DNA from 4 places in the Ensifer sp. D2-11 genome. Region 1 is predicted to be linked to each of the others. Evidence: predicted binding sites of a transcription regulator. Region 1 holds the regulator's gene; each other region holds the start of a gene.

Region 1 (7,906 bases):
CCGAGAAAGACGTCAAGCCGATGCAGTTTCCTAACGGCAGCGGCAAGCGCATCAACATGATGTATCCGGTCGATAACGCCTACTGGACCAAGTTGAAGGAGTTCGTCGACCACGAGCCGGTCTCGGCGATCGATTCCGAACTGCGCGGTGTGCTGGCATCGATCGGCATCATCAAGGGCCCTTCGAGCCGACCGGGAAGCAGCAGGAACTCTTGAAAAAGGCGGTCGAGACAGCGCCCAAGATGATCTTGGCGCAGCGCCAGCTCGGCCGACCGGACGGACGCAATCGCTACTACACCGACAGGCAGTATGAAAATGTCTGGGCCAGCGGCACGTCCGAATGGCTCCAGGACAGTTATCTCGATGTCGACCAGCGGGCTGGCTATTTCCAGGTTGCCTATTCATCGGCTCCGGCAATGGTCATGCGGACGCTAGGGGCAGGTTCCAAATACCCGGTTGCATACCGAGATGCCGCGGGCGAGTTCCTCAGCGGCACCAGCACCTACAGGCTGCATTTGCCACCCAATCCGCCGGCTGCCCTGTTCTGGGCAGTTACCGCCTACAACATCACCGACGGCACGATGGTGGAAGCGCCGCAGCTGATGCCGTCCATCAACGGCTTCAACAAGGTCGCGACGAACCAGGACGGCTCGGTGGACCTGTGGTTCGGACCGGAAAAACCTGCCGACGCGCAGGACTCGAACTGGATCCAGACCGTCGGCGGCCGGAATTTCCTGATAGCGCTGCGTCTCTACGGAACCGGCGTCGAGTTCTTCGATCAGACCTGGAAGCCGGATGATGTGGTCAGGGTGGAGTGAGGTCGGGGCGCGTCCCCAACGAAACGCGCCCATGTCCAAGTGCCCAACCGGAGCGATTCAACAGAGGAATATGCTATGAAAACGAGTTTCAATGATCAACTCGACATCACCCGGCGCGACTTGATGAAGGGCGGCATGGGTGCGGCATCGCTGGCAGCGGTGAGCGCTGGAGCGGCGGTTCCCGCCGCCGTGACGGCGGCCTCGGTCGCCGTCACGGCCAATGCGGCGCAGGCACAGCAGCACGCCGCATCCGCAACTGTTACGCAACCCGCCACGGGTATCGTGATGTCTCCCGACTATGCAAGAACGGTTGCGCAGATGGCCTACGTCTGGGGCTGGCCGATGGTTAACATGATCAACCGCAGGGCGGCGATCACTCAGGCACCGGAACCGGGCCACCTCAACGGCGTCCTGCCCGCCGCACCGCGGGGCCAGATCGCGATGCTCAACGACTACATTGAGCCGTCGGAAACTTTCGTCACGTGCCCGAACCAGGATGTCGTCTACGGCTTGGGCTTCTTCGCGCTTGATGAAGAGCCGGTCGTGATTCAGGTGCCGGATTTCGGCGACCGTTTCTGGGTCTATGCTTTGTACGACGCACGCACCGACCAGTTCGGTCATCTAGGCAAACCATATGGCTCGAAGCCCGGATTCTACCTGCTCGCCGGTCCGAGGTGGAGCGGCCTGAAACCGGACGGGATCACAGATGTTTTGCGCTCCCCTACCTCGCTCGCCAACGCCATTCCCAGGGTCTTCCAGGACGACACGCCCGAGGACAGGAAAGCGATTCAAGAGGTCATCAACCAGGTCGTCGCTTATCCGCTGAAGGATTTCGACGGAGAGATGAAGACGATCGAATGGGCCAAGGTCCCGGACATTCCCGGACCGGCATCGTCTGGCGAGGAAACCAAATGGGTGGTTCCGGATAAGTTCTTCGATCAGTTCGGCGAGGTTCTCGACACTGTCGATCCGTTGCCGGGCGAGGAGGCTCTCTACGGCCAATTCCGCCTGCTGCTCGATGCAGCGTCCAAGGACCCCGAACTGAAAAAGGTGCTGGTTGCGACCGCGGTCGAGACCGAAGACAAGGTCATCCAGCCGTTCTTCCAGTGGAAGCACAACGGACGTCCGGCCGGGAACGGATGGAACCGTTCGACCAACAATGCGCAGTTCGGCGTCGACTATTTCAACCGGACCGGAACGGCAAAATCGAACATGTTCGACAACCGGCCGAACGAGACGCAATATTTCTACACCGACCACGACGGCGCGGGCGGAGAACTCAGCGGCAGCGGCAGCTATGCAATCACCTTCCCGGCCGGGCAGGAGCCGCCGGTCAACGGCTTCTGGTCATTGACCCTGTACAACGACAAGCATCTCTTCCACGCGAACGACCTCAAACGCTACTCACTCGGCACCAAGAACAAGAACCTAAAGCGCAACTCCGACGGTTCGCTTACCCTCTACGCAGGCGCGAAGTCGCCTGGGGGCGACAAGGAAAACAACTGGCTGCCCGCGCCGGACGGGAAGTTCTCGCTCTACATCCGCGCCTATTGGGGCAAAGAGGCAATTCTCGATGGCTCTTGGCAGCCGCCCGCGATCGCTCAATAGCCAGTGCTGAAAGCCGATAGTGGCGTTGTGTGTTCGTGATCTTGCACTCCGCCCTATCTGCCGGCCGGCGGGCACCGACGCGGCTTGCAGTTGTCAGTCTCATCTTTGTATTGCGATGCATTCGGCAAGTGGAATGCACTGGCGCGGTCGGCCGAAAACTCTTATACAATCGTTGACCAGTGGGGTCGTAGCTCAGTTGGGAGAGCGCCGCAATCGCACTGCGGAGGTCGAGGGTTCGACTCCCTTCGGCTCCACCATCCACCAGTCCTCCCTGCCGGCTCGCTGCTTGCCAAAAAAGCTGATTTGAGAGAAAGTTTTAGTCTGACCCGTTCGAGGTCTGGGCAACTCCCGCGAGTGGAGAAAAACATGCCTGTTAAATCTTTCGTGGCAGCCGTAATTTTTTCCCTCTTCGCCCTTTCGGGGTGCGCCAGCACAGGCTCGACCAACACGACCTACACCCAGTGGTACGGGCCTTATCCCGAGCCTGAATTCGACGTTCTTACGCCGGGCGGACTGCGCCTTGCCTATTAGCATTGCATAGGCGACCGACTGCGCCGCCCGCCGTAAGCCCAAAACATGCGAGAGCGTATCGGCCCCTGCCCCGAATTCCGAGCGATCGCCATCGACACGCCGGATCGCGGGGCGGATCGGCATTCAACAGCAAGCGAAATTCACGGAATTTTAGGCACTTGCGGAACACATATGGAACAGATAGGTTCTGTTCTTGATTTGTTTCGCGATTCTGGAGTGACGCCATGCTGACCCGCAAGCAACAGGAATTGCTTCTGTTCATTCACGAACGAATGAAGGAATCCGGGGTCCCGCCGTCCTTCGACGAGATGAAGGACGCCTTGGACCTTGCGTCCAAATCGGGCATCCACCGTTTGATCACCGCACTCGAAGAGCGTGGGTTCATTCGCCGGCTACCTAATCGCGCCCGGGCCCTCGAAGTCATCAAGCTGCCGGAGGCCTATGCGGGCGCTTCGCAGGTCCGCCGCGGCTTTTCGCCGAGCGTGATCGAAGGCAGTCTGGGCAAGCCTGCTGCGCCGCCCCCCGCACCGAAACCGGCGCCGCCGGCCGAGGCCGCATCGGTCGCCGTTCCGGTCATGGGCCGCATTGCCGCCGGTGTGCCGATTTCGGCAATCCAGAACAATATGCACGATATATCCGTACCGGTTGAAATGATCGGCAGCGGCGAGCACTACGCTCTCGAGATCAAGGGCGATTCGATGATCGAGGCCGGCATCCTCGATGGCGATACGGTGATCATCCGGAACGGAAGCACCGCCAGCCCCGGGGATATCGTCGTCGCGCTGATCGACGACGAGGAAGCAACCCTGAAGCGATTCCGTCGCAAGGGCGCCTCTATTGCGCTGGAGGCCGCCAATCCGGCTTACGAAACACGCATATTCGGTCCGGACCGGGTCAAGATCCAAGGCAGGCTCGTCGGCCTCATCCGGCGCTATCATTAGAGCTTCCTGACCAGGTGCGCAGCCGCTTCCTACGAAAGTACGCAATTTCAAAGCGCTGACGTGGGAGTATTGCGCCTTGGGACGCTATGACCACGCCCGGTCATAGAACGGAAGACACATTTATACAGAATAAAAAAGTCCCTATTCCAAATGTACCCTCTTGCGGATTGCGGTCAATCATTCTAAATCCGCGCCACGATTTGAAAACGCAAATCGTAGAGGCCTCGTGGCGGAGTGGTGACGCAGAGGACTGCAAATCCTTGTACGCCGGTTCAATTCCGGCCGAGGCCTCCAAAAGCCACACCTGATCAGCTTTGTTACCGACAAACTTCCCCTCGTCAGACGAGGGCGAAATCCGCATTCGCAAAGACGAAGTTGGCAGCGCTGAGGTCGGCAGCGTGGATGCCGATCAGAGTGACCTGATCGACCGTGCCATTCAGCTGCAGGACAGCGTTCCCGTCAGCATCGTCGCCGATGTTGGACAGAAAATCGGCGAAGTCGTCGTAGCCATAGCCGGCGATTTGGATGATGTCCTTGTCCAATTCGAAGTCGAAGATCTCATCCCGCCCACTGTTCCGCGCAAACAGGAACTGATCGGCACCGGTCTCGACCGCGAAGGCTGCGGTAAGTCGGCCATCGCCCCAGAGCTGATCGTTACCGGCGCCGCCAATCAAGAGGTCGTCCCCACCCGCGGTGTCCACGCCGACCTCTGCATCGCCATACAGGACATCGTCGCCTTTGCCTCCGTCGAGCAGGTCGTTGCCGCCACTGCCGCCACGTGAGAAAAGAACATCTCCAACAAGAAAGTCGTTGCCAGAACCACCATAGAGGTGGTCGTCGCCGCCGATGCCGGATTCCACGACGCCCTGGTCGAGGCCATCTCCGTAGAGTTTGTCATGGCCCTCTCCGCCCTGGAGCCGATCGTTCCCGCCAACGAAAAAATCGCCGAGGGAGAAAGCGTCGCCCGAGAGAATATCGTCTCCGGCGCCGCCGTCGAGCCAGTCGTCGCCACCACGTCCTCTGAGGCAATTGTAGCCATCGCCGTAGAGTGTATCGTTGCCTTTGCCGCCCGAGAGACGATCGTTCCCTCCGGCGACGATCGCGGAGTCACTCACATCGATCGAGAAGGCATCGCCGTACAGCGTGTCGTCGCCGGCGCCGCCGTCGAGCTGGTCGTCGCCACCACGCCCCTGATCGGAGATCGCCCAAGCGTCGCCGAAGAGCGTGTCGTCGCCTCCGTGCCCGTCAAGGCTGTCGCGGCCACCCTGCCCCGAAGACAGGAAGCCGCCGATTTCGAAGACTCCCAGGCTATTGTCGGTCGTGAATGGGTCTCCGAAGACAATGTCCGGATCGTTCGTGCCGAAGATGTGGTTGTCGAGCCCGAGCCAAGGGGCGATGCCACCGATCAGATGCGCCATTTTTCTCTCCACAGTGCTGCAAAGCAGGTGATGCTCGTCTTGGGGACCCGGACGGCCTTGGGGGCGTCGATCTCGTCCGGCCTCGTCGGAGTGACGAGCGGGCTAACGCTTTGAAAATACGCCCTTCCGCACGGAAAACCGTCCACACTTTTCCTGAAAGTGCTCTAATGTTGCCGAACGCGATGTTCCTGTCCATTGACCACTTCGGATTAACTACAGGTTGTACTTTCCGGTGAAGTTCCGCGTCCGGATGCTGAAAGACGGAAGAGGTTGCCCACGCTCCGGACGACGTCCACGAAGAGAGATACCCGGAGGACCATGTGGTCTCGTGATCGGCGGTTGTGCTATAGCGTCCCGTCGGCCGGCCTCATCGGGAGGGCGGCACTCGCAGCGCGATGTGATGGATATTCCTTGGGGCTACATTCAGCGCCACTTCGATTGGCTCGGGCATGTGGCCGAGGGCGTCTGTATTGCAGCAGTCGTCGCCCTGCTGTTCATGGTGATTGCACCGAGAAGGTTGGCGCTGATCATCGGCCTCGCCTTCGCCATCGGACACTTTCACGGCCGCGAAAAACGTGATTTCGAGATCAGCGCAAAGCTGCCGCCGCCTCACCTAGAGGGTTATGAAATGTGGAGGTGGAGTTGGGATCAGGCGACCGACTTCTGGCCGGTCGCTTTGGTCCTCGCCTGCGTCATTGTCGCCCTCCTGCCCAAACGGCGTCGAAAGCCGGGCAATTCCGACGACTAACATGCGCTGCATCCGCATGCTGGTGGACTCTTCGCGAGGTCCACCTCTCAGGACTTGCCGGACGAGTTCGGCTTGCTCCGCCATCGGGCCCACCATACGGCCAGCTTGCGCCGCCGTCGGCGCATCGAGGGAATGTCGTGCGAAAGCACGAGCAGGCCCAGAGGAACCATCCAGAAGCCCAAGATCGGTAGAAAACCGAGCACACCGCCGAAGACGAGCAGAACGCCGATGAGGACGCGCAATGCCGGCGAATTGGGCAGGCTCATCCGCCATTTGCCAAGCACGATCTCACGCGTCTTGGGATCGATGCCAAAATGCTTCTTCTTGCCTTCGGTCGCCATCACTCTTCTTTCGTACCAATGACCCCACAGTTGGTGCCTTCTCCACAGGGCGGCAACCGCCTACCGTCATTTTTTTTGAAAAACCGCTTGGCAAATCGGAAAAGCATTTGTATTAGCAGCCTCACTTCTGCGGCGCAGATGATCCCTGGTAGCTCAGCGGTAGAGCACTCGACTGTTAATCGATAGGTCGCCGGTTCGAATCCGGCCCGGGGAGCCAGTTTCGAAAGAGCCATTCGCGGCAAAGCCCGAATGGCTCTTTTCATTTTGTCGGGCTGATTTCTCGTAGGTTTCCTCATGCGTCTTGCATGGCTTTTCCTGGTCCTCGCGATCGCGACCGAGGTCGTCGGCCTGACCGTGATGAAGGCGGCATCCGGCTCCGGCTCCTATTGGGGGCATGTGGTCATGTATGCCTCGATCGCGCTCTCCTACGTCTTCCTGGCACGAGCGGTGAAGACCATTCCGGTTGGCGTCGCCTATGCCGTCTGGGAAGGATCCGGCGTCGCCGTGATAACGCTCGTCTCTGTTTTCGTTTTCGGCCATGCGCTCTCCGGCCGCGAGATGCTGGGCCTCGCGATGGCTGTTGCGGGAATACTTCTCCTCAATGCCGGCAGGAGCGATGCGGAGGAAGCCGCCGCATGAGCGCGTCGGGTCTCTCCTTCGCATTCGCGATCGCCGCCGGCGTGCTCGATGTGGCGGCGAATCTCGCCTCGACGAAGTCGAACGGCTTTGCCCGCCGCGGCTGGGGTGCCCTTTCGATCGTCTTGGTGCTTGCGGCGTTCGCGCTGCTGGCGGAAGCGATCAAGGATATGGACCTGGCGGTCGCCTATGCCCTTCTCGGCGCAACCGGAATCTTCGGTACGGCCATCTGCGGCCGCCTTTTCTTCGGCCAGAGGCTGAAACCGGTCGGCTGGCTTGGACTGTCACTGATTTTCGGCGCGGTGCTGGTGCTTCATACCGCCTGACGCGGCTGTCCGTCGGAGCCTGAGCGCTTGTTCTTTGGAACCGCAGCCACGGCTGCCCTTCCCGGTACCAGCCGGTCGAGAAGCGCGAAATAAAGCCCATAGGGCAGGATACGCAGCAATTTGACCAGGTACGTAAATCGTTTGGGGAAGGTGATCTCGAAACGCGAAGACTTCAGGCCGGCGCATATCCGGTCTGCCGCCTCCTGCGTGCTCACCAGCGCGGGTCTCGGGAAACCGCCTTTCGGTGCAGCCTGCGTATCCACGAATCCGGGACAGATGACTTGCAAGCGGATGCCGATGCGATCGAGGTCGAATTTCAGGCTCTCCGCCATGTTGATGAGCGCCGCCTTGCTCGCACCGTAGGCGGCGCTCATCGGCAAGCCGCCATAGCCGGCCACCGACGACATGATCGCGATCTGTCCATGCCCCTTGGTCTTCATATGCTCGACAAGCGGTACGAGACAGTTGACGACGCCGTTGAGATTGACGGCGAAGCTCCTGTCGAAGGGCTCCCGACGCAGGTCGTCGCCACGGACCGGG
Region 2 (7,906 bases), 250 kb from region 1:
CCGTCGCGCCGAGATAGTCGCCACGCCGCTCCTTGTCGATGATGTTCTTGTAGATCCGGCCCGTGGTGATGTTGTCGGTCTTGGTCGCCGAGCGCCCCGTGAAACGCTCGTAGTGCCCGAGATCGAGGTCCGTTTCCGCGCCGTCGTCGGTGACGAACACCTCGCCGTGCTGGGTGGGGCTCATGGTGCCCGGATCGACGTTCAGGTAGGGATCGAGCTTGCGCAGCCTCACACGGTAGCCACGCGCCTGCAGCAACGCTCCAAGAGCGGCCGCAGCGATGCCTTTTCCGAGGGAGGAGACCACGCCGCCAGTGATGAATACATATCGCGCCATGGGAGTCACCGGATACCTTTTCACAAACGATTCCGCCACCGAAAAATTCGTCTTTCAGAATTTTCCGTGCGGAATGGCAGATTTCACACAAAACAAAACCGGCGGATGAAGGGCATCCGCCGGCAGATCTTCTGATTTGCGGCCTTACTGACCGCTCGGAACTTGCGATCCCGTATTGCCGTTGGCGCCATCAGCCGGGGCTGCGGGGGCCGGAGCGGCAGGTGCGGCACCTGCCGGGGCCTGAGGCGCGGCAGTGCCACCTGCCGGTGCGGCGTTATTGGCGCCGTTGCCATTGGCCGGAGCCTCGGTGTTTCCGCCGGCCGGTGCGGGCTGACCGCCACCGAGCGAATCGAGTACCCCGCCGCTCGAGCTCGTTCCCGGGATACGGTCGAGAATGTCGGTCGCCTGCGGCTCGTAGCGCGACAGGATGCCCATCGCCAGCGCCAGGGCGAAGAAAAGGAAGGCCAGAACCGCGGTCGTTCGGGTCAGCGCATTGGCCGTGCCACGCGCGGACATGAAGCCCGAGCCGCCGCCGATCCCGAGACCGCCGCCTTCGGAACGCTGAATGAGAACGACGCCGATCAGGGCGACGACCACCATGAGATAGATGACGAGTAGTACGGTCTGCATCAGCTTCCAGTCCTGCCCTCTGCGGGGCATGCGAATCGAACGACGCCGGCCTCACCGTGGGGCCGCGTCAATTTGGCGCCTCTTTATACCAAGCCGCCAGCTATTCCAAGTCCCGCGGCAATCAGGCAGTCAATTCTTCATAGGCCCTGTAGATGGCGAGGAAATCATCGGCTTTCAAGCTCGCGCCGCCGATCAGGGCGCCGTCGACATTGGCAACGCCCATGAGTTCCTTCGCATTCGAAGGCTTGACGGAACCTCCATAGAGGATCCGCATCTTGCCGCCTTCCGGGCCGAAGCGCGAGACGAGCTCGCGGCGCATGAAGGCGTGCGCCTCCTCGACGTCGGACACGGTGGGCGTCAGGCCGGTGCCGATCGCCCACACGGGTTCGTAGGCGATCACCGTATTTTCGGCCGTCGCCTGATCCGGCAGGCTCTCGGCGAGTTGGCGCTTCAGAATATCGAGCGTCCGGCCGGCCTTGCGCTCCTCTTCCGTCTCACCGACGCAAACGATCGCGACGAGATCCGCTCCATGCGCTGCCTCCGTCTTGGCACGCACCAGTGCGTCGCCTTCGCCATGATCGGTGCGCCGTTCGGAATGGCCGACGATCACATGCGTGCCGAAGCAATCGGCGACCATTTCAGCCGAGACTTCGCCGGTATGGGCTCCCGACTGTTTCTGGTGGCAGTCCTGCGCCCCGATCATCAAAGGGCTGTCGTCGCAAAGCGCGGTCGCAACGTAAAGCAATGTGGCGGGCGGGCAGATCAGGGCGTCAACCCTCGCGGAAAGGTCGCCTTTGACGCCCTCGGCCATTGCCTTGATCTGGTCCAGAGACGCACGTGTTCCATTCATCTTCCAGTTGCCGGCGACGAGCGGGCGGATATCGGGCGTCATGGGATCTCCTCCAGATCAGGTCTCTTCGTCTCGGCAAGCGGCGTAGCAAATCGCTCGCGTAAAAAAAAGCACCCAGGCGGATTATTCCGGCGCCGGCGGTACAAGCTCTGCGGAATACGTCGCCCCATAACGCTTTGCCGGCTGTCCGGCCCCAATGGCGAATCGACCGGGCGAAAGCGAATAAAAACGAGGCCGCGGGCGTCTAATGCGGAGACGCTCTACCATCACGTAGACGTACGCGCCGGGCGTCGGAGTCTGCCATGCTGCGCAACAGCGACAACGGGTTCGGAACGGTGACGATCGCCCTTCACTGGACGATCGCGGTTCTGATCCTCGGGCTCATCCTCGCCGGCTTCGTCATGCGGCGCATCGAGATCGACCCGGCTCTGCAGTTCTCCCTTTACCAGTGGCACAAGTCGTTCGGCTTCACCGCTTTGGGACTGGCTGCGTTTCGGATGCTCTGGTGGCTCGTGGAAACCAGCCCGGCAGCTTCTCCGACCCTTGGCCCGATGGAGCACATGGCCGCACGGGCCACGCATCTGTCGCTCATCGCGCTCGCACTCCTCGTGCCGCTGTCCGGCTGGGCGGTCGTGTCCGTCTCGACGCTGGCGATCCCGAGCTTCTATTTCAACTTGATCATCATTCCGCATCTGCCGCTCCCGAAATCCGGGACTTCGGAAGCGTTCTGGGCCCTCGCCCATGCCATGCTCGCCTATGTGACGCTTGGCCTGGTCGCGATCCACGCGGCGGCAGCATTCTATCACCATCTCATGAGGCGCGACTTGGTGCTCATCCGCATGCTTCGCTCCGGGTCACTGCCGCGCACCGGCAGCACCGTCAAGACTTCCGAAAAGGACGACACCGTTGTCGAGAGGAAACGAACATGACCAGCCCAGGCAAGCAGTCCATGGCGGTGGCCCTGCCGCTCGCGCTTCTCGCCCTTGCCCTCGCAGGGACGCCGGTTGCGGGGGCGAAAGCGCCGGCACTTGCGGACGCCGCCGGGAACTACCGCATCGCGAGTTCCTCGAGCATCCAGTTCAGCGTGGGACAAGTGGGTGGCAGCGGCGGCATTGCCGGCCGCTTCACTAAATTCTCGGGCATATTCCGGATCGATGGCGATGACGTCGGGCGATCCTCCGTGGAGTTCACGCTTTTTCCGGAGAGCGTAAGGTCCACTGAGCGCCGGATCGAGGACTTCCTGCGCTCCAGCGCAGTGTTCGATGCAGCCAACCACAGGACCGTGACCTTCCGCTCTACCGGCGTCAGCCAGACCGGCCCGGATACCGCAACGATCGAGGGCGTTCTCACCGCCCGCGGCAAGAGCCGCAAGGAGCGCTTCGACGTGAGGCTCACCGATTGGAACAGGCGCTCGATTTCCTTCACGATCCGCGGCAGCATCCGCCGCTCGCCCTACGGCATGACCGTCGGGACGCCCATTTACTCCAACGTCGTGGAGTTCGACATGAACATAAGGGGGCAGAAGCGTTAGGTTTGCCCGGGCGCCAGGGCCGTGCGCCGCCAGAAGTCCGAGACCATTGCCGGATCGCGCAGCGCCTCCAGCCTTTTCCAGGCGGGAAATGATGCTTCGAAGATGGCTGGGCTCATGCGGAAGTCCTGGCACGGATTGACTGCACCGCCGGCCACGACGGCAATCTGGTCGAGAGCGTCGAGCAGCTTGACGGTGGCCTCGCCTTGATTGGCAAAGTCCATGGTCAGGGCGAAGCCCGGCCTCGAAAAGGAGAGAAGCCCTGGGGAGGCTATGCCACCGAAACGGTGCAGCTTCGTCCGTACGGACCCATGACCGGCACGGCGGGCTGTTTCGAGCAACCGCGCCGTGGTCTCCGGCGCGGTCGCAACGGGATAGACGCTTTGATGCTGGCAGAGGCCACGCCGCCCGTAGAGCCTGCGCCACCCGCCGATCGCGTCGAGAGGGTGAAAGTAGGAAGTCCACGTCTGCGTCGACACGGTCTCACCACGGTCGTGCTTGCGAAAGCGGTATTCGTTCAGCATTTTCAGCGTCACGCTGTTGAACAGACTGAAGGGCGGCGAAAAAGGCACGGCGAGCCTCGGCCCCTTCGGGATATCAGGATATTCGCAAGCGCCGTCGGCGTGATCCGCGGCGAACAGGACGCCCCTCCCCATGCGCCGTCCCGTCGCGAACTGGTCGAGCCAGGCTACGGCATACTCGTGCTCCTCTTCGGCCCGTTCGGCCAGTGTGAAATATCGATCGAGACTATCGAAGCGAAGCACGTGCCGCTGGACATGCGGCGACGGCACCTTCATCAACCGAAGCTCGACGTCGAGGATCAGCCCGGTCAGTCCCAGGCCGCCGATCGTCGCAGCGAAGAGTTCCGCATTCTCCTCGGGCGAGCAGACCAGGCGTTGGCCCGTCGAGCGCAGCAAGGTCAGGCGCCGGACGTGATTGCCGAAGGAGCCGCGCGCATGGTGATTGCCGCCGTGGATGTCGTTGGCGACGGCGCCGCCGACGGTGACGAGGCCCGTCGCCGGCGTCACGGGAAGAAAGAAGCGATGCGGAACGGCGCGCGCCAGCAGGTCGGCAAGGATAGTGCCGGCCTCGCAGCGAATGGTCCCGCTCCCCGGATCGAAAGACAGGATGCGGTTATGCTTCCTGCTTTCGATAAGCGTCCCGAGTTGGTTGCGGCAAACATCGCCGTGGCTCAGGCCATTGCCGACGGGAAGAAACGCCATGGCGGCCACCGAGCTTATGCCGTCCTCGTAGTCATCGGGTGAAACGGTCGGTCGAGACCGGTTTCCAAACCGACCCGCTTCCTCGAAATCGTCCATTCTCATTACCGCCGTCAACTCCACAACCGATCGCCTAGCGGTCAAGGATCCAGTTCAGCGCCTCTCGCCAGTCCGTCATTCTGATCGGAGTTCCATGCGAACCTGTTTCGAACAGGACGAAACGGGCAGGATAGCCCTTCGATCTGAGGCTGCGGTAGAGCGCGATCTGGGACTCGGCCGGATAGACGCTGTCGCGGCTGCCGTGGCTGAAGAGTATCGGCAGCCGCGCGCCGTAGGCGGCACTCTTGCGAAAGTCTGGGTCGGCGGGGCCGCCCATGATCATCACGCCGCCAAGGGCCGAGACGGCTGCCTCTTGGCGGGCTATGCCCCAGCAGATGAAGCTTCCCATGGAGGCACAGGAAAGGATTACCGGCCTTCCGCCGGAACGCTCCGCTGCGAAACGGATCAGTGCCGAAACATCCGCTACGCTCGCAGCATCGAAGGACCTAACGCTTGGAGCGTAATAGGTTCCGCCATTGACGACAGCCAGATTTTTGAGGCGATTGAAATTGCCTCCGAAGGCGAAATCATTGGCACCGAGACGGCGGTCGCCGCCGCGACCATGAATAAAGATCACGGTGAATGCGGCGCCGCGATCGGGGCCGACGCGGGTGACGTCAAGCCCCCGCTCGCCGAGACCGAGCGTCTCGTTCACCTGCACGCCCTTGACACCGAGCGACACGTAAGCGCGCTTCACCCGCCGCTCGGGTATCTGGTCGCGCTCGTTGATGTCGCGTAGTTCCTGGTAATCGACAACGCGGAAGTCGCCGCCATCCGCCTCCTGAAGCAGTTTGCTGTAGCGAAACAGCGCATCCTTGTAGGGCTTAACGGGTTCGGCCCTTGCGGAAACGGCAAGGCTCGCGAAAAGAAGCGCGCCGATCAGATGCCGTATGGAGAAAAGAATTGTGGACATGGACACCCGATCGGCTCCCTCGTTCGGCGCCTGCCTTGCCACCGGCGCCTCGGCCAAGCAACACTGGCGCGGCAAATCTGGCTCATTAAAGGGTATTTCTTCCTCCGGGGCATCGAAATTCGCCTTTTGTTCGCCCTTCGGGCGAGACTCTGGCAGAATTCCGGTGATTCGCGCGACAAAGGATGGCGGCCGCGCCGCGGTCTTGCTATGGCCTAGCCGACAATTAGACAGGAACGATCTGAACGCTCCATGGACGACAGCAGCGACCTTTTTTCCGCTATGCCCCAACAGCCGAAGCCGGCGGATGCCGCGCCACGCAAGCCCGCGGCCCCCGCCGCCGGTAACGAAGCGTCGCGCCCCGCACCCAAGACGAGCGACGGCAGCGACTACGACGCCTCGGCAATCGAAGTGCTGGAAGGTCTGGAGCCGGTCCGCCGCCGTCCGGGCATGTATATCGGCGGGACGGACGAAAAGGCCCTGCATCATCTGTTCGCCGAGGTCATCGACAACTCGATGGACGAGGCGGTCGCGGGACACGCCAACTTCATCGACGTGAACCTGGACGCCGACGGCTATCTGACGGTGACCGACAACGGCCGCGGCATCCCGGTCGAGAACCACCCGAAATTTCCCGGCAAGTCGACGCTCGAGGTGGTGATGACGGTGCTGCATGCCGGCGGCAAGTTCGACGGCAAGGCCTATGAGACCTCCGGCGGCCTGCACGGCGTCGGCGTTTCCGTGGTCAACGCACTGTCGGACGACCTTGAAGTCGAGGTTGCCCGCAATCGCCGGCTCTATCGCCAGCGCTTCTCCCGCGGCATCGCGCAGGGCGGCCTCGAAGACCTGGGTGACGTACACAACCGGCGCGGCACCAGGGTCCGTTTCCACCCCGACCCGCAGATCTTCGGACCGCATGCCCGCTTCGAGCCGGCGCGGCTTTTCCGAATGGCCCGCTCCAAGGCCTATCTCTTCGGCGGTGTGGAAATCCGCTGGTCCTGCGATCCGGCGCTCCTGCCGGAAGGTTCGGAAATCCCGGACAGGGCCGTGTTTCATTTCCCCGGCGGCCTCAAGGACTATCTCGCCGCCACGCTCGGCAAGGAATTCACGGTCACCCGCGAGATTTTCGCCGGCAAATCGGAAAAGTCCGGTGGCCACGGTTCGCTCGAATGGGCTGTCACCTGGTATGGCGGCGACCAGCAGATCCATTCCTACTGCAACACCATCCCGACGCCCGAAGGGGGAACGCACGAGGCGGGTCTGCGCATTGCGCTGACGAAGGGGCTCAAGAACTACGCCGAGCTCACACAGAACAAGCGCGCTGCGATCGTCACCACGGACGATGTCATGATCTCTGCGGCAGGCATGCTCTCGGTCTTCATTCGGGAGCCGGAATTCGTCGGTCAGACGAAGGACAAGCTGGCAACGGTGGAGGCGCAGCGCATCGTCGAAAACGCGCTTCGCGATCCTTTCGACCATTATCTCGCCGACAATCCGGCAGAGGCGGCCAAGCTTCTCGACTGGGTGGTGGAGCGCGCCGAGGAGCGTGTACGCCGGCGCAAGGAAAAGGAAGTCAGCCGCAAGACGGCGGTCCGCAAGCTGCGCCTGCCGGGCAAGCTCGCGGACTGCGCCCAGAATACGGCGGAAGGTGCCGAACTCTTCATCGTCGAAGGGGACTCGGCCGGCGGTTCGGCCAAACAGGCGCGCAACCGCGCCAACCAGGCGATCCTGCCGCTGCGCGGCAAGATCCTCAACGTCGCCAGCGCCGGCCGCGAGAAGCTCGGTGCCAATCAGCAGATCGGCGATCTCGTCCAGGCGCTCGGCTGCGGCACGCGCTCGAAGTATCGCGAAGAGGACCTGCGCTACGAGCGCATCATCATCATGACCGACGCCGACGTCGACGGTGCGCACATCGCCTCTCTTCTGATCACCTTCTTCTATCAGGAGATGCCGGAGCTCATCCGCGGAGGCCATCTCTATCTCGCCGTGCCGCCGCTCTATCGCCTGAGCCAGGGTTCCAAGACGCTTTATGCCCGCGACGACGCGCATCGCGAAGAGCTGATGCGGACGGAGTTCAATGGTCGCGGCAAAGTCGAACTCGGGCGGTTCAAGGGCCTCGGCGAGATGCTGCCCGCGCAGCTCAAGGAAACCACGATGGACCCGGCCAAGCGGACGCTCCTCAAGGTCGAAATCGACGATGTCGACTTCGAGGGCACCCGCGATGCCGTCGACAGCCTGATGGGAACGAAAGCCGAGGCCCGCTTCCGTTTCATCCAGGAGCGCGCCGTCTTCGCGGACAACCTGGACATCTGAAACTCGCGATCGCCCCTCACGC
Region 3 (7,906 bases), 1.4 Mb from region 1:
ATTCAAGAAACGAAGGGAGAAACCATATGCCTGAAGCGCGCAAGCCCGGCCGCGGCCGCGTCTTTTCCTCGATCACCGAGACGATCGGCGACACTCCCATCGTGCGGCTGGACAAGCTCGCCAAGGAGAAGGGCGTGAAGGCGAACCTGCTCGCCAAGCTCGAATTCTTCAACCCGATCGGCTCCGTCAAGGACCGCATCGGCGTCGCGATGATCGAATCGCTCGAGGCGCAAGGGAAGATCACGCCCGGCCGCACGACGCTGGTCGAGCCGACTTCGGGCAATACGGGCATAGCACTCGCCTTCGTCGCGGCCGCCAAGGGCTACAGGCTGATCCTCACCATGCCCGAGACGATGTCGGTCGAACGCCGCAAGATGCTGACGCTTCTCGGTGCCGAACTGGTGCTGACGGAAGGCGCCAAGGGCATGAAGGGCGCAATCGCCAAGGCCCAGGAACTCACCGAGACGCTGCCCGACGCGATCATTCCGCAGCAGTTCGAGAACCCGGCCAATCCGGAAATCCACCGCACGACGACCGCCGAGGAGATCTGGAACGACACGGAAGGCGCAGTCGACATCCTCGTGTCCGGCATCGGCACCGGCGGCACCATCACCGGTGCCGGCCAGGTGCTCAAGGCCCGTAAGCCATCGGTCAGGGTGATCGCCGTCGAGCCCGAAGAATCCCCTATCCTTTCCGGCGGCGCCCCGGGTCCGCACAAGATCCAGGGTATCGGCGCCGGTTTCGCACCGGCGATCCTCGACACGAGCGTCTATGACGAAGTCGTCACGGTAAATGCCGGCGAGGCCATAGAGGCGGCGCGGCTCGTCGCCAGACTCGAAGGCGTGCCGGTCGGCATCTCCGCCGGTGCCGCGCTCCAGGCGGCGATAGAGGTGGGACAGCGCGAGGAAAACGCCGGCAGGAATATCGTCGTGATCATTCCGTCCTTTGCCGAACGGTATCTTTCGACGGTGCTGTTCGAGGGATTGGGAGCCTAGCGCCGGCAGTCGCGGCATCCCCCTCAGCCGGCCTGCTGTGCCGAGGCTTGCGGATGGATCCTTGGGATCAAACCCGTATGCGCTAACATTGGCATTAGCGGTCACCCGCCCCTCATCCGCCTGCCGGCACCTTCTCCCCGCAGGCGGGGAGAAGGGACAAGCGGCGCCAACTGAACCCCGCTCCGCCCGCCCGAGGGAGCGAGCGGGGCGCGGCATATCCCTTCTCCCCGCCTGCGGGGAGAAGGTGGCGGCAGCCGGTTGAGGGGCAACCCCGACCGAGCGGGGTTGAGGCGGTTGGGTTCCCGAGGGATCCCTTTCATCAGCAGTATCCGCCGCACCGGCGCGCAAGAGATATGTGCATGCCGTAGCGTCAGAACGGGGAGAAGGTGGCGGCAGCCGGATGAGGGGCGCCCCATCCTCATCGAAGTCGGATCCTACGCGGCGACCGGCAGTCTCTCTCCCGCCACCCTGTAGGAGATCGCTTCGGCGAGGTGGATGCGACCGACCGTCGGCGCCGCATCGAGATCGGCGAGGGTGCGGGCGACCTTCAGCACCCGATGATAGCCGCGCGCCGAGAATTTCATCTTTTCCGCCGCATCGCGCAGTAGCTGCAGGCCGGCGGCGTCGGGCTCGGCGATCTTTTCGATCATCGTCGTCGATGAGCGGGCGTTGCTCGTCAGCTCGGGATGGCCGAGGCCGGCGAAGCGGTCTCTCTGCAGCTCGCGGGCGCGGGCGACGCGGCGGGCGACGGCGGCGCTCGGCTCGGAGGTGCCGGGGCGGATCAAGTCGGCGGCGCTGACGGCCGGGACGTCGACGCGGATATCGATACGGTCCATCAGCGGGCCGGAGATCCGCGCCTGGTAATCGGCCATGCAGCGCGGCCCGCGGGCGCAGCTCCGGCCCGGCTCGCCGGCCATGCCGCAGCGGCAGGGGTTCATGGCGGCAATGAGCTGGATCGCCGCCGGATAGGTGACGCGATGATTGGCGCGCGCGATGATGCAGGTGGCGGTTTCGAGCGGCTGGCGCAGAGCGTCGAGCGCCTGAGGCGCAAATTCCGGAAATTCGTCGAGAAAGAGCACGCCGTTATGGGCGAGCGACGCCTCTCCCGGTTTCGCGCGGAAGCCGCCGCCGATCAGCGCCGCCATGGTGGCGGAATGGTGCGGCGCACGGAAGGGCCGGCGGTCCGAGAGCTTGCCGCCCGGCAATTGCCCGGCGATCGAATGGATCATCGAGCCTTCGAGCAGTTCGGCGGGCGAAAGCGGCGGCAGGATGGAGGGGAGCCGCGCCGCAAGCATCGACTTGCCGGAACCGGGCGGGCCGACCATCAGCAGATTATGGTTGCCCGCCGCCGCGACCTCCAGCGCCCGCTTGGCGCTTTCCTGGCCCTTGATGTCGGCAAGATCGGGAAGGCCCCCGGCGGCCGCCCGGACCGCCGGCTCGGGGCGGGAGAGCACCTGCGTGCCGCGGAAATGATTGGCGATCGCGATCAGGCTGCGCGGGGCGAGAATATCGATCTCCGATCCGGCCCAGGCCGCCTCGGGCCCGCTTTCCGCCGGGCAGATCAGCCCCTTGCCGAGCGCATTCGCGCCGATCGCCGCCGGCAGCGCGCCGGCGACGGCTGCGATCGTGCCGTCGAGATTGAGCTCGCCGATGACGACATAACCGGACAGCGCGTCCGCAGGGACAGCGCCGAGCGCCGCCATCAGGCCGAGCGCGATGGCGAGATCGAAATGGCTTCCCTCTTTCGGAAGGTCCGCCGGCGCCAGATTGACGGTCACCCGCTTGGCGGGAAGCGCCAGCCCCGATGCATGAAGCGCCGCCTGGACGCGCTCGCGGCTTTCGGCCACCGCCTTGTCCGGCAGTCCGACGATCTGCATACCGACCTTGCCGGGTGCAACCATCACCTGGACGTCGACCGGAACGCCCTCGATACCCTGAAACGCAACCGTGCTGACGCGCGCGACCATACTGCCCCCTGATTTCGAGCGGAGCGCGAAGGATGATCGTCCTTCCGCAATCCCGCTCCAGCACGGCGGCCCACACACGCCGTCACAACCAAAACCGGTTGCAACGGCAAATCTTGCACGGAATACGCTTGAAAACAAGAACAATGATAGAACACAAGAGCGAGAGTGGCGGTCCGCCGTAAAGATCAGGCGCGCTTCTTCTCGATCGCGTCCCAGAGCAGGCTAGCGACGTCGGCACCGCCGAACTTCTTCACTTCGCGGATGCCGGTCGGCGACGTGACGTTGATCTCGGTCAGGTAGTCGCCGATCACGTCGATGCCGACGAAGAGGAAACCGCGTTCCTTCAGGGCCGGTCCGATGCGGGTGCAGATCTCCCGCTCGCGGGCCGTCAGGTCGGTTGCCTCCGCGCGCCCGCCCACATGCATGTTGGAGCGAGAATCGTGCTCGGCCGGAACGCGATTGATCGCGCCGACCGGCTCGCCGTCGACGAGCAGGATGCGCTTGTCGCCCTTGCGGACCGCCGGCAGATATTCCTGGGCGATATAAGGCTCGCGGAACATCTGGGCGAACATTTCGAGGAGCGACGAGAAATTGCGGTCGTCACGCGCGGAGTGGAACACACCGGCGCCGCCATTGCCGTAGAGCGGTTTCAGGATGATGTCGCCCATCTCCTGACGGAAGCGGGCGATCTCGTCCGGGTCGCGCGTGATCAGGGTCTTCGGCATCAGATCCGGAAACTCGGTCACGAAGATCTTCTCGGGCGAGTTCCTGACCCAGGCCGGATCGTTGACGACCAGCGTCTTCGGGTGCAGCCGCTCGAGCAGATGCGTCGAGGTGATATAGGCCATGTCGAATGGCGGATCCTGGCGAAGCAGGATGACGTCCATGGTCGAAAGATCGATCCGCTCGTCTTCGCCGAGAGTGAAGTGGTCGCCCCTGACGTCGCGCAACTGCATCTGCTGCGCGGTCGCATAGACCCTGCCGTCCCGGAGCGACAGCTTGTCGGGCGTGTAGTGGAACAGGCGATAGCCTCGGGCCTGCGCCTCAAGGCTCATCGCGAAGGTCGAATCGCCCGCAATGGTGATGCCCGAAACATGGTCCATCTGGACCCCGACATTGACGATTCCTGCCATTTTCCCGTTCCCGATCTGGATCCACGATGCGCATAGTTCCTTCGACCGGCTCCGGTCCGAAATCGAATTATACGGCAATTCGACGCGATGCTCCGCCCCTCGTCTTCGCGACGAGCGGCACCGCAGAAAAGCCCGCAAGATGTAGAATGCGTACCGTGGTTAGGCAAGAAGGTTCCCGCCGCTCCCGCCTATCAAAAGGCGTCATCAAAAGGCGTCCGGCAGGTGCCGCGGCCAGCGCCACGGCGTTACGGCGACGATATCGTAGCGCACCGACAGGCGGTGGAAATCGCCCTGGCGCGACAGCCAGAGATCGCTTGCCGCCCGGATGCGCCGTTGCGCCGTGTCTGTGACGGCGAAGACCGCATCCTCCAGGCTCACCCGGGCCTTTACTTCGACGCAGGCGACCAGGTCGCCGCGCCGGGCGATGATGTCGATCTCGCCGAGCCTGGTGCGATAGCGCATGGCAACGATGCGATAGCCCTTCAGCATCAGGCAGAGCGCGGCGCGGTATTCGGCGATGTGGCCCCGCTTCAGCGCCTTCAGCTTGCGGGTGTCCGGTCGCTCAGCCTTCATCGCCATCCTTGAGATGAAGGAGCCGGTCGTAAAGCTCCTTGCGCGCCAGCCCCGTGCGGCGCGCCGCCTCGGTCGCGGCCTTGCCCATCGGCAGGTCGCGGGCGAGTTCCTTGAGCAGTGCGTCGACGTCGGCCGCCTCCGGCTGGGGCTTTGCCTCTGGCGGACCGACCACGAGGACGATCTCGCCTTTCACATTGGCGCTTTCGCCGTAAATCGCCGCGAGTTCGCCGAGCGTTCCGCGGCGGAACTCCTCGAAGGTCTTGGTCAGTTCGCGGCAGACGGCCGCCCTCCTGTCTGCGCCGAGGACCTCGGCCGCAGCAGTGACGGTCGCAGCAATGCGATGCGGGGACTCGAAGAAGATGAGAGTGGCGGGAACGGCCGCGAGTTCGGCGAGCCGGTCGCGCTTCGCCTTGTCCTTCACCGGCAGAAAGCCTGCGAAGAGGAAGGCATCGCTCGGAAGGCCGGAGCCGACGAGGGCCGCAAGCGGCGCCGAGGGGCCAGGTATGGGAACGACCCGGTAGCCCGCCTCGACCGCCTGCTGCGCCAGGCGATAGCCCGGATCGGAGACGAGCGGCGTACCGGCATCGGAGACGAGCGCCACCGATTTCCCATCGCCAAGTGCTGCAAGCAGTCGCGGCCCCGCCTCGGCGGCATTGTGCTCGTGATAGGCGGTGGGCCGATTGACGATGCCGTAGCGGTCCAAAAGCACCCGCGTCACCCGCGTGTCCTCGCAGGCGAGCACATCGGCCCCGGCAAGCGTCTCGAGGGCTCTCAGCGTGATGTCGCCGAGATTGCCGATCGGCGTTGCCACGAGATAAAGGCACGGCTCCAGCGGGCGCGCAGGAATGTTCGTATTGTGCAGGCGAAAACCGCGCTGCCGTTCCTTTTCGGATGCATCCGTCGATTGCTGCTTTTGCAACGCCGCCTTCCCAATCACTCCTGGCCCGATCATTCCGATCGACCATTCCGGCCAGCCGGGTTCGCGCCCTTTATGAGTGAGCGGGGAGCCCGGGGCAAGGGCGGGCCGCGCCTGCAGTCTCGCATTTGGGGAAGAGGGCTCAAAACCCCTTGCTTTTGCGGCTCTCTTTCTGCCATTTTGCCCGTCCACATCCTTCCGGCCGAGCGGCCGGGGCACGCAGTTGACGCCGCGGCGGTCCCCTCGCCCGCGCGGCAATGGTTGAAAGCGGTAGCATCCATGCGTATTACTCTCGAGCGGTCCAACCTTTTGAAATCGCTGAACCATGTCCACCGCGTGGTCGAACGGCGAAACACCATCCCCATCCTTTCGAACGTGCTCCTGCGCTCCGACGGCGCCAGCCTCGAAATGAAGGCGACCGACCTCGACCTGGAGATTACCGAGGCGACGCCGGCGCAGGTGGAACAGGCCGGCGCCACCACCGTTCCGGCGCATCTGCTCTACGACATCGTCCGCAAGCTGCCGGACGGCTCGGAGGTGCGGCTCGCCACCAATGCTGAAGGCACGGCGATGACCGTCGCCTCCGGCCGCTCCAAGTTTTCGCTGCAGTGCCTGCCGCAGTCGGATTTTCCCGATCTGACCGCCGGCACGTTCTCGCACTCCTTCCGCCTGAAGGCGCCCGATCTGAAGATGCTGATCGACCGCACCCAGTTCGCGATCTCGACGGAAGAGACACGCTACTATTTGAACGGCATCTTCGTGCACACGGTCGAGAGCAACGGCGACCTGAAGCTGCGCGCCGTCGCGACCGACGGCCACCGGCTCGCCCGTGCGGATGTCGAAGCGCCGTCGGGCTCCGAGGGCATGCCCGGCATCATCATTCCGCGCAAGACCGTCAGCGAACTGCAGAAACTTCTCGACAGTCCGGACGTGGTGGTGACGGTCGAGGTCTCGGACGCGAAGATCCGCCTGACGATCGGCTCCATCGTCATGACGTCGAAGCTGATCGACGGAACCTTCCCCGACTATCAGCGCGTGATCCCCGCCAGCAACGACAAGGAGCTGCGCGTCGATTGCCAGTCCTTCTCGCAGGCCGTCGACCGTGTCTCCACGATCTCTTCCGAACGCGGCCGCGCCGTGAAGCTCGCGCTTGCCGACGGCCAGATGACGCTGACCGTGAACAACCCGGATTCCGGCAGCGCCACCGAAGAACTGCCGGTCGGCTACGAAAGCGATCCGCTCGAGATCGGGTTCAACGCCAAATATCTTCTCGACATCACCGGCCAACTGACCGGCAGCGAGGCGGTCTTCCTGCTGGCCGATCCCGGTTCGCCGACGCTCGTGCGCGATCTTGCCGCGGAGGATGCGCTCTACGTGCTGATGCCGATGCGCGTGTAACGCATGCCGCAGACTGCGATAAAGGCCCGCCGTTCGGCGGGCTTTTTCATATGTACCCGTCGTGCATCGTTCATGATCTGTCGCTTTTAGACGCAGTCGGACTTGTTTTTGCCGCAGATGGAAGCACATTATGAATAAGCGCTCACGCAGCCACACGAATCACGATAAGAGCGCAACTGCAAATCATACTGCGAGGGGATTCGATGAGCTTGCGCTTGAGGGTGAAGGAAAAATTCGGTCGGAAATTCGACGAAGAGATCCGCTTCTTCAAGGGCTGGATGAGCAATACCCGCGCGGTCGGCGCGATCCTCCCGACTTCCGCCATCACGGCACGCCGCATGGCCAGCGTAGTCGATCCGGAATCCGGTCTGCCGGTCCTCGAGCTTGGCCCCGGCACCGGGGTGATCACCAAGGCGATCCTCGAGCGCGGCATAGAGCCTGAAAAGCTGGTTTCCATCGAATATTCCACCGACTTCTACAATCAGCTCAAGGCGCATTTCGACGGCGTGCATTTCATAAACGGCGACGCCTTCGATCTTTCCCGCACGCTTGGGGCCTTCAAGGATCAGCAGTTCGACAGCGTCATTTCCGCCGTACCGTTGTTGAATTTCCCGATGCATCGCCGCGTCGAACTCATAGAAGACCTGCTCTCGCGCATTCCCTTCGGCCGCCCGGTCGTTCAGATCTCCTACGGTCCGATGTCGCCGGTGGTCGCCATGCCGGACCGCTACCGAATCCAGCATTTCGACTTCGTCGTGCGAAACATTCCGCCGGCGCAGCTGTGGATCTACCGCAAGACGCACTGACGGCGCCAAGTCCGGTGTTCGGCATATATCTCACCCATCCGCAGGTCAGAATCGATCCCGCCGTCTCCGTGCCCCAATGGGGTCTGTCCGAGCTGGGCGAAGAGCGCATGCGCGCCAC
Region 4 (7,906 bases), 100 kb from region 1:
GGAAATGCAAGCCGGTTGTCGGCTCGTCCAGAATATAGAGCGTGCGCCCGGTTGAGCGTTTCGACAGCTCCTTGGCGAGCTTGACGCGCTGGGCCTCGCCGCCTGAAAGTGTGTTCGCCTGCTGGCCGATCTTGATATAGCCGAGGCCCACCTGGTTCAGTGTCACCAGCTTGTCGCGCACCGCCGGAACGGCCGCGAAGAACTCGACGCCTTCCTCCACCGTCATGTCGAGCACATCGGCGATCGACTTGCCCTTGAAGTGAACGTCCAGCGTCTCGCGATTGTAGCGCTTGCCGTGACAGACGTCGCAGGTGACGTAGACATCCGGCAGGAAGTGCATCTCGATCTTGATGACGCCGTCGCCCTGGCAGGCCTCGCAGCGGCCGCCCTTGACGTTGAAGGAGAAGCGGCCCGGCTGGTAGCCGCGCGCCTTTGCTTCCGGCAACCCGGCAAACCAGTCGCGAATGGGCGTGAAGGCTCCGGTATAGGTCGCCGGGTTGGAGCGCGGCGTGCGCCCGATCGGCGACTGGTCGATGTCGATCACCTTGTCGATATGCTCGAAGCCGTCGATGCGGTCGTGTTCGGCCGGATTTTCGCGCGCGCCCATGACGCGGCGGGCGGCAGCCTTGTAGAGCGTCTCGATCAGGAAGGTGGACTTGCCCCCGCCCGATACGCCGGTGACGGCGGTGAAGACACCGAGCGGGATCGACGCGGTCACGTTCTTCAGATTGTTGGCACGCGCGCCGACGACGGTGACTTCCTTTTTCTTCTTCGGTTTGCGCCGTTCGCCGGGCACGGCAACGGAAAGCTCGCCGGAGAGATATTTCCCCGTCAACGACTTCGGATTGGACATGATATCGGAAGGGGTCCCTTCCGCAATGACCTCGCCACCGTGAATGCCGGCCGCCGGGCCGATGTCGACGACATAATCGGCCGTCAGGATCGCATCCTCGTCATGCTCCACCACGATGACCGTGTTGCCGATATCGCGCAGATGCCGCAGCGTATCCAGGAGGCGGGCATTGTCGCGCTGGTGCAGGCCGATCGAGGGCTCGTCGAGAACATAGAGAACGCCCGTCAGCCCTGAGCCGATCTGCGACGCGAGCCGGATGCGCTGGCTTTCGCCGCCCGAAAGCGTGCCGGAATTGCGCGAGAGGCTCAGATACTCGAGGCCGACGTCGTTCAGGAAGCGCAGGCGCTCGCGGATCTCCTTGAGGATGCGCACGGCGATCTCGTTCTGCTTCGTGCTGAGATGCTCGGGCAGGACCTCGAACCAGTCGCGTGCGGCGCGGATCGACATTTCGGAGACCTCGCCGATATGCAGCGCGTGGATCTTGACGGCAAGCGCTTCCGGTTTCAGCCGGTAACCGGCACAGGCGGGGCAGGGGGCCGCCGACATATAGCGCTCGATCTCCTCGCGCGCCCAGGCGCTGTCGGTCTCCTTCCAGCGGCGTTCGAGATTCGGCACGATGCCCTCGAACGTCTTCGTCGTGTTGTAGGATCGGGCGCCGTCCTGATAGTGGAAGGTGATCTTGTCCTTCGTTCCGTGGAGAATAGCTTCCTGTGCTTCCTCGGAAAGCTCGCTCCAGCGGCTGCCGAGCTTGAAGCCGAAAACCGTGCCGAGGGCCTCGAGCGTCTGGTTGTAGTAGGGCGACGTGGATTTCGCCCAGGGTGCAATGGCGCCGTCCCTGAGGGTGCGGTTCGGCTCCGGAACGATCAGCGCCTCGTCGATCTTCTGCTGGCTGCCCAGCCCGTCGCAGGTCGTGCAGGCTCCGAAGGGATTGTTAAAGGAGAAAAGCCGCGGTTCGATCTCGGGAATGGTGAAACCCGAGACGGGACAGGCGAACTTCTCGGAAAACAGCACCCGCTCATGCGTTTCGTTCAGCGACTTGTTGGCCGAGCCGCCGGCGGAGGTCTCTTCCGGAGGCAGGGGGCGGTCGGCGAATTCGGCGATCGCCAAGCCGTCGGCGAGCGTAAGACAGGTTTCGATACTGTCGGCGAGACGGGTTCCGATATCGGGCCGCACCACGACACGGTCGACGACCACGTCGATGTCGTGCTTGTACTTCTTGTCGAGCGCCGGCACGTCGGCAATCTCGTAAAATTGCCCGTCTACCTTTACGCGCTGGAAGCCCTTCTTCATCAACTCGGCGAGCTCTTTCCTGTACTCGCCCTTGCGCCCGCGCACGAGCGGGGCCAGCATGTAGAGGCGCGTCCCCTCGCCGAACTCCAGCACCCGGTCGACCATCTGGCTGACGGTCTGGCTTTCGATCGGCAGGCCTGTGGCGGGAGAATAGGGCACGCCGACGCGCGCGAAGAGCAGGCGCAGATAGTCGTAGATCTCGGTAACGGTTCCGACGGTCGAACGCGGGTTGCGCGACGTGGTCTTCTGCTCGATCGAGATCGCCGGCGAGAGCCCGTCGATCTGATCGACGTCGGGCTTCTGCATCATTTCCAGGAACTGGCGCGCATAGGCCGAGAGGCTCTCGACATAGCGCCGCTGGCCCTCGGCGTAGATCGTGTCGAAGGCGAGCGACGATTTCCCGGAGCCCGAAAGGCCGGTCATCACGATCAGCTTGTTGCGCGGCAGATCAAGGTCGATGCCCTTGAGATTGTGCTCGCGAGCGCCGCGAATGGAGATGGTCTTGAGTTCGCTCATCGGAAGGCCAGCTTTGTATGTCGGTTGAAAGCCCCCTATGTAATGACGGCCGCGCCCATGTCGAGGCGCAATCGGCAAAAGAGGCGGCTCAATTGCGATTCGGTTGACAGGATCATAGAGGAATATTAGAACAAAAAAAGAACAAACTCTGCCATATCCACGCCAAATCAGCTGTGGATTATGCGCGATACGGGGCGTATCGGCGGCGGCGGGCCGTTAAGGTGTTCGCTCATGAGACATTGGAGAGCCGGCCGAGCGGTCCGGCGGCAAAAACGGGAAAAGCGATATGGCTGGTAGCGTCAACAAGGTGATCTTGATCGGAAACGTCGGGGCCGACCCGGAAATCCGGCGCACGCAGGACGGCCGGCCGATCGCCAACCTCAGAATTGCCACGTCCGAGACCTGGCGCGACCGCAATTCGGGCGAGCGCCGCGAGAAGACGGAGTGGCACACGGTCGTCGTCTTCAACGAAGGCCTCTGCAAGGTCGTCGAACAATATGTGAAGAAAGGCGCCAAGCTCTACATCGAAGGCCAGCTGCAGACGCGCAAGTGGCAGGATCAGACCGGCAATGACCGCTATTCGACCGAAGTCGTCCTTCAGGGCTTCAACTCGACCCTGACGATGCTCGACGGCCGCGGAGGCGAGGGCGGCGGCGCAGGTCGCGGCGGCAGCGACTACGGCGGTGGCGGCTACGAGGAATACGATCAGTCGCGGCCCTCCTCGGGCGGCGCCCGGTCCGGCGGTCAATCGAACCAGCCGAACCAGGGCGGCAACTTCTCGCGCGATCTCGACGACGACATTCCGTTCTGATCGACTGCGCCAGCCAGTCCGAGACCATCCGGCCCGCTTCGTTGCGGGCCGTTCTCGTTGTGCGTTCAGACCTGAAACGCCGAACGCACGCCGTCCACGACGAATTGAACGGCGAGTGCGGCAAGGATGACGCCGAGGAGGCGGGTGAGGATCGCCCGGCCGGTGACGCCCAGGAACCGGTCGATACGCTCGGCGATCACCAGCGCCAGGAACAGTATCGCCATCGATGCGGCGATGACGACGATGAGCTGCACCCGCTCCAGTGCCGAGGGAAATGAGCTGCCGAGAAGGATGGTTGCCGAGATCGCTCCCGGCCCGGCAATCAGGGGCAGTGCGAGAGGGAAGACCGCGATATTGTGGAGGTGGTCCTTCGTGATCGCCGTTTCCCCGGCCTTCTCCTTTCGCTCCTGGCGTTTCTCGAAAATCATCTCGAAGGCGATCCAGAAGAGCAGCATGCCGCCGGCGATCCGGAAGGCGCCGATCGAGATGCCGAGCAGACCGAGGATGCCGTCGCCGAAAAGCGCAAAGGCGGCGAGGATGAAAAAAGCGATGAGCGAGCCGCGGGTCGCGACCTGGAAGCGCTGCTGCCGGCTCAAGCCGACGGTCAGGCTCAGGAAGATCGGCGCAAGGCCGGGCGGATCAAGCGTGACGAGCAGCGTCGTCAGCGCATTGATCAAGAGATCGACGTCGAACATCCGTGTCCCCTTCCGGATTTTACCCCGGCTATTCCCGGTGGTGTGGCCCGCATTGTTAGGCAAGCGATGCGAGCTTGGAAAGAGCGGGTAGCCAAGCGCAACGCAATGGCTTAAACCAGCGCCATCCCCGAGGCGCGCAGCTTTCCTTGCGAGCTCCTTTCCTTGCCCTAGAAAAGCCTGTTCCTGCGGCAAAAGACTGTTCAAAACACCGGCCGAAAATTGGCGCTCCGAGCCGCATTCGGCTATAAAAAACCGACTGATTCTGAACAAAGATCGTGATCACCATTGACTGAGCAAAGCACCCCCGGCGGCGGAAAAAATCCGCCAGGCATCGAGCCGATTTCCATCATCGAGGAAATGCAGCGGTCGTATCTCGATTACGCCATGAGCGTGATCGTGTCGCGTGCGCTTCCCGATGTGCGCGACGGTCTCAAACCCGTTCACCGCCGCATCCTCTACGGGATGAGCGAGCTCGGCATCGACTGGAACAAGAAATACGTAAAATGCGCCCGCGTCACCGGTGACGTGATGGGTAAATACCATCCGCACGGCAACACGGCGATTTACGATGCGCTCGCACGCATGGCGCAGGACTGGTCTCTGCGGCTGCCGCTGATCGACGGTCAGGGCAACTTCGGCTCCGTGGACGGCGATCCGCCGGCGGCGGAGCGTTATACCGAGTGCCGGCTGCAGAAGGCGGCGCATTCGCTGCTGGACGATCTCGACAAGGACACGGTCGATTTCCGCGACAACTACGACGGCACCTTGCACGAGCCCGTCGTCGTCCCGGCAAAGTTCCCGAACCTGCTCGTCAACGGCGCCGGTGGCATCGCCGTCGGCATGGCGACCAATATCCCGCCGCATAACCTCGTAGAGGTGATCGACGGCTGTATCGCCCTGATCGACAATCCCGCGATCGAGCTGCCGGAGCTGATGCAGATCATTCCGGGACCGGATTTTCCGACCGGGGCGCTGATCCTCGGCCGTTCGGGCATCCGTCAGGCCTACGAGACCGGCCGCGGCTCCGTCATCATGCGCGGGCGTGCCCATATCGAGCCGATGCGCGGCGATCGCGAGCAGATCATCATTACCGAGATCCCCTATCAGGTGAACAAGGCGACGATGATCGAGAAGATGGCCGAGCTCGTCCGCGAGAAGCGGATCGAGGGCATCTCCGATCTTCGCGACGAATCCGACCGCCAGGGCTATCGCGTCGTCATCGAACTGAAGCGCGACGCCAACGCCGAAGTCATCCTCAACCAGCTTTACCGCTACACGCCCCTGCAGACCTCTTTCGGCTGCAACATGGTGGCGCTGAACGGCGGCAAGCCGGAGCAGATGACGCTGCTCGACATGCTGCGCGCCTTCGTCTCCTTCCGCGAGGACGTCGTCAGCCGGCGCACGAAATACCTGCTGCGCAAGGCGCGCGAGCGGGCGCATGTGCTGGTCGGTCTCGCGATTGCCGTCGCGAATATCGACGAGGTGATCAAGCTCATCCGCCAGGCGCCGGATCCGCAGACCGCGCGCGAACAGCTGATGGAGCGCCGCTGGCCGGCGCACGACGTCGATGCGCTCATCCGGCTGATCGACGACCCGCGCCACCGGATCAACGACGACGCTACCTATAACTTGTCCGAAGAACAGGCCCGCGCGATCCTCGACCTGCGCCTGCAGCGCCTGACCGCGCTCGGCCGCGACGAGATCGGCGACGAACTCAACAAGATCGGCGAGGAGATCAAGGATTACCTCGACATCCTGTCGTCCCGGCTCCGCATCATGCAGATCGTCAAGAACGAGCTTACCGCAGTCCGAGACGAGTTCGGCACGCCGCGCCGCACCGAGATCGCCGAAGGCGGTCCGGACATGGACGACGAGGACCTGATCGCGCAGGAGGACATGGTGGTGACCGTGTCCCATCTGGGCTACATCAAGCGTGTGCCGCTGACGACCTATCGGGCGCAGCGCCGCGGCGGCAAGGGTCGCTCGGGCATGGCCACCCGCGACGAGGATTTCGTTACCAGGCTGTTCGTCGCCAATACGCACACGCCGGTTCTGTTCTTCTCCTCCCGCGGCATCGTCTACAAGGAGAAGGTCTGGCGGCTTCCGATCGGGACGCCGCAGTCGCGCGGCAAGGCGCTGATCAACATGCTGCCGCTGGAACCCGGCGAGCGCATCACCACGATCATGCCGCTGCCCGAGGACGAGACGACCTGGGAAAACCTCGACGTCATGTTCTCGACGACCCGCGGCACGGTCCGTCGCAACAAGCTCTCCGACTTCGTCCAGGTCAACCGCAACGGCAAGATCGCGATGAAGCTCGAGGAGGAGGGCGACGAGATCCTCTCGGTCGACACCTGCACCGAGTTCGACGACGTGGTGCTCACGACGGCGCTCGGCCAGTGCATCCGCTTCCCTGTCGCCGATGTCCGCGTCTTCGCGGGCCGCAACTCGATCGGCGTTCGCGGCATTTCGCTCGGCGACGGCGACCGGATCATCTCGATGGCCATCGTCGCTCACGTCGAAGCCGAGCCGTGGGAGCGTGCCGCCTATCTGAAGCGATCGGCCGCGGAGCGTCGCGCCTTGACCGGTGAAGAAGAGGAAATCGTGCTTGTCGGCGAGGAGGTCACCAATGGCGGCGAACTCACCAACGAGCGCTACGAGGAACTGAAGGCGCGCGAGCAATTCATCCTGACGGTCTCGGTGAAAGGCTTCGGCAAGCGTTCCTCGTCCTACGACTTCCGTACTTCAGGCCGCGGCGGCAAGGGCATTCGCGCCACCGATACCTCGAAGACGGCGGAAATCGGCGAACTCGTCGCCGCCTTCCCGATCGAGCACAACGACCAGATCATGCTCGTTTCCGATGGAGGCCAGCTCATCCGGGTGCCGGTGGAAGGCATTCGCCTGGCGAGCCGCGCCACCAAGGGCGTGACCATTTTCTCCACCGCCAAGGACGAGAAGGTCGTTTCGGTCGAGCGGATCACCGAGCCAGATGGCGACGAGGAGATCGAAGCCGTAGGTGCCGAAGGCGTCATGGCCGAACCGGAGTCGCCGCCGGACACCACGTCGACACCGGACGAGTGATCGAAGCGCAGGAACGATTTCAGGCCCGCCGCTATCCAGCGGCGGGTCTTATCATATGTGCAAAGGTCACCTTCAGAAGATGCGCTCGGGGTTGGGCTTGAGTTCTTCGAGTGCCGACTGCGCGGCCTACACTGCGCGGCCTACTAGGAAACGTATCCGGGACTGCAATCTCTCCTCGCCCTCATCTCTGTGCTTGTCACAGAGATGAGGGCAGCGTCGCGTCTGCGGCGCGGGGAAATGATCTTTCGGCCCAAGGACTTGGCTTGGCTGGATCCCTGTGACGAGCACAGGGATAAGCAGATCAAGCACATCCTCGTTCCATCGTGGTACCGCCGAAAGGCGCCGTCAATTCTTGAAAACGACGCAGGCGCCGCCGCTTTTTCGTATGGCGGCGCAAAGCTGATCGGCCTCGGCGCGCGTCTGCCGGCCGATGCGGGCAGCGTAGCGGCGCCTGGATCCGAAGCTGGCATTGCGCTCCCGCACCAGAACCGCCTTTTCGCTGTTGATCGGAGCGGGCAATCTTTTCACGGCATTCAGGAACAGCCGCTGCGCCATGGATTTCTGATAGTGGGCCGAAAGCTGAACGCCCCAGGGCGCCCAGACGGCTTCATCGGCGATAACCAGCTCGCGCAAGCGCCGCGTATTGGCGAGCGCGACGCA

What was found. Region 1 encodes LexA, which represses DNA repair genes until DNA is damaged. Its sites were predicted from a motif close to TGTTCNNNNTGTGTTCNG; they were not measured.
Region 2: parE (DNA topoisomerase IV subunit B) is a predicted target of LexA. The motif match lies at 5,691-5,708, and genes of this name have one in related genera.
Region 3: M1D34_RS13925 (YifB family Mg chelatase-like AAA ATPase) is a predicted target of LexA. The motif match lies at 3,099-3,116, and genes of this name have one in related genera.
Region 4: uvrA (excinuclease ABC subunit UvrA) is a predicted target of LexA. The motif match lies at 2,786-2,803, and genes of this name have one in related genera.

What each region holds. Positions count from the first base shown of each region.
Region 1 is NZ_CP096433.1:1,495,985-1,503,890, reverse strand. Features, by position in the region: partial or broken gene M1D34_RS07260 (DUF1254 domain-containing protein) at 1-817, shown strand, start outside; gene M1D34_RS07255 (DUF1254 domain-containing protein) at 893-2,425, shown strand; tRNA gene M1D34_RS07250 (tRNA-Ala) at 2,607-2,682, shown strand; gene M1D34_RS07245 (hypothetical protein) at 2,792-2,956, shown strand; gene lexA (transcriptional repressor LexA) at 3,181-3,897, shown strand; tRNA gene M1D34_RS07235 (tRNA-Cys) at 4,118-4,191, shown strand; gene M1D34_RS07230 (calcium-binding protein) at 4,236-5,315, opposite strand; gene M1D34_RS07225 (hypothetical protein) at 5,716-6,063, shown strand; gene M1D34_RS07220 (membrane protein) at 6,111-6,404, opposite strand; tRNA gene M1D34_RS07215 (tRNA-Asn) at 6,547-6,621, shown strand; gene M1D34_RS07210 (SMR family transporter) at 6,699-7,043, shown strand; gene M1D34_RS07205 (SMR family transporter) at 7,040-7,366, shown strand; gene M1D34_RS07200 (SDR family NAD(P)-dependent oxidoreductase) at 7,354-7,906, opposite strand, start outside.
Region 2 is NZ_CP096433.1:1,742,164-1,750,069, forward strand. Features, by position in the region: gene pyrG (CTP synthase) at 1-343, opposite strand, end outside; gene secG (preprotein translocase subunit SecG) at 479-964, opposite strand; gene tpiA (triose-phosphate isomerase) at 1,086-1,856, opposite strand; gene M1D34_RS08415 (cytochrome b) at 2,117-2,743, shown strand; gene M1D34_RS08420 (YceI family protein) at 2,740-3,345, shown strand; gene M1D34_RS08425 (FAD-binding oxidoreductase) at 3,342-4,667, opposite strand; gene M1D34_RS08430 (alpha/beta hydrolase) at 4,696-5,631, opposite strand; gene parE (DNA topoisomerase IV subunit B) at 5,824-7,884, shown strand; gene M1D34_RS08440 (GNAT family N-acetyltransferase) at 7,901-7,906, opposite strand, start outside.
Region 3 is NZ_CP096433.1:2,901,578-2,909,483, forward strand. Features, by position in the region: gene cysK (cysteine synthase A) at 27-995, shown strand; gene M1D34_RS13925 (YifB family Mg chelatase-like AAA ATPase) at 1,430-2,962, opposite strand; gene gshB (glutathione synthase) at 3,148-4,095, opposite strand; gene M1D34_RS13935 (YraN family protein) at 4,300-4,668, opposite strand; gene rsmI (16S rRNA (cytidine(1402)-2'-O)-methyltransferase) at 4,658-5,620, opposite strand; gene dnaN (DNA polymerase III subunit beta) at 5,864-6,982, shown strand; gene pmtA (phospholipid N-methyltransferase PmtA) at 7,186-7,788, shown strand; gene M1D34_RS13955 (histidine phosphatase family protein) at 7,803-7,906, shown strand, end outside.
Region 4 is NZ_CP096433.1:1,599,816-1,607,721, reverse strand. Features, by position in the region: gene uvrA (excinuclease ABC subunit UvrA) at 1-2,659, opposite strand, end outside; gene M1D34_RS07795 (single-stranded DNA-binding protein) at 2,946-3,470, shown strand; gene M1D34_RS07790 (MarC family protein) at 3,536-4,165, opposite strand; gene gyrA (DNA gyrase subunit A) at 4,451-7,246, shown strand; gene M1D34_RS07780 (transglycosylase SLT domain-containing protein) at 7,592-7,906, opposite strand, start outside.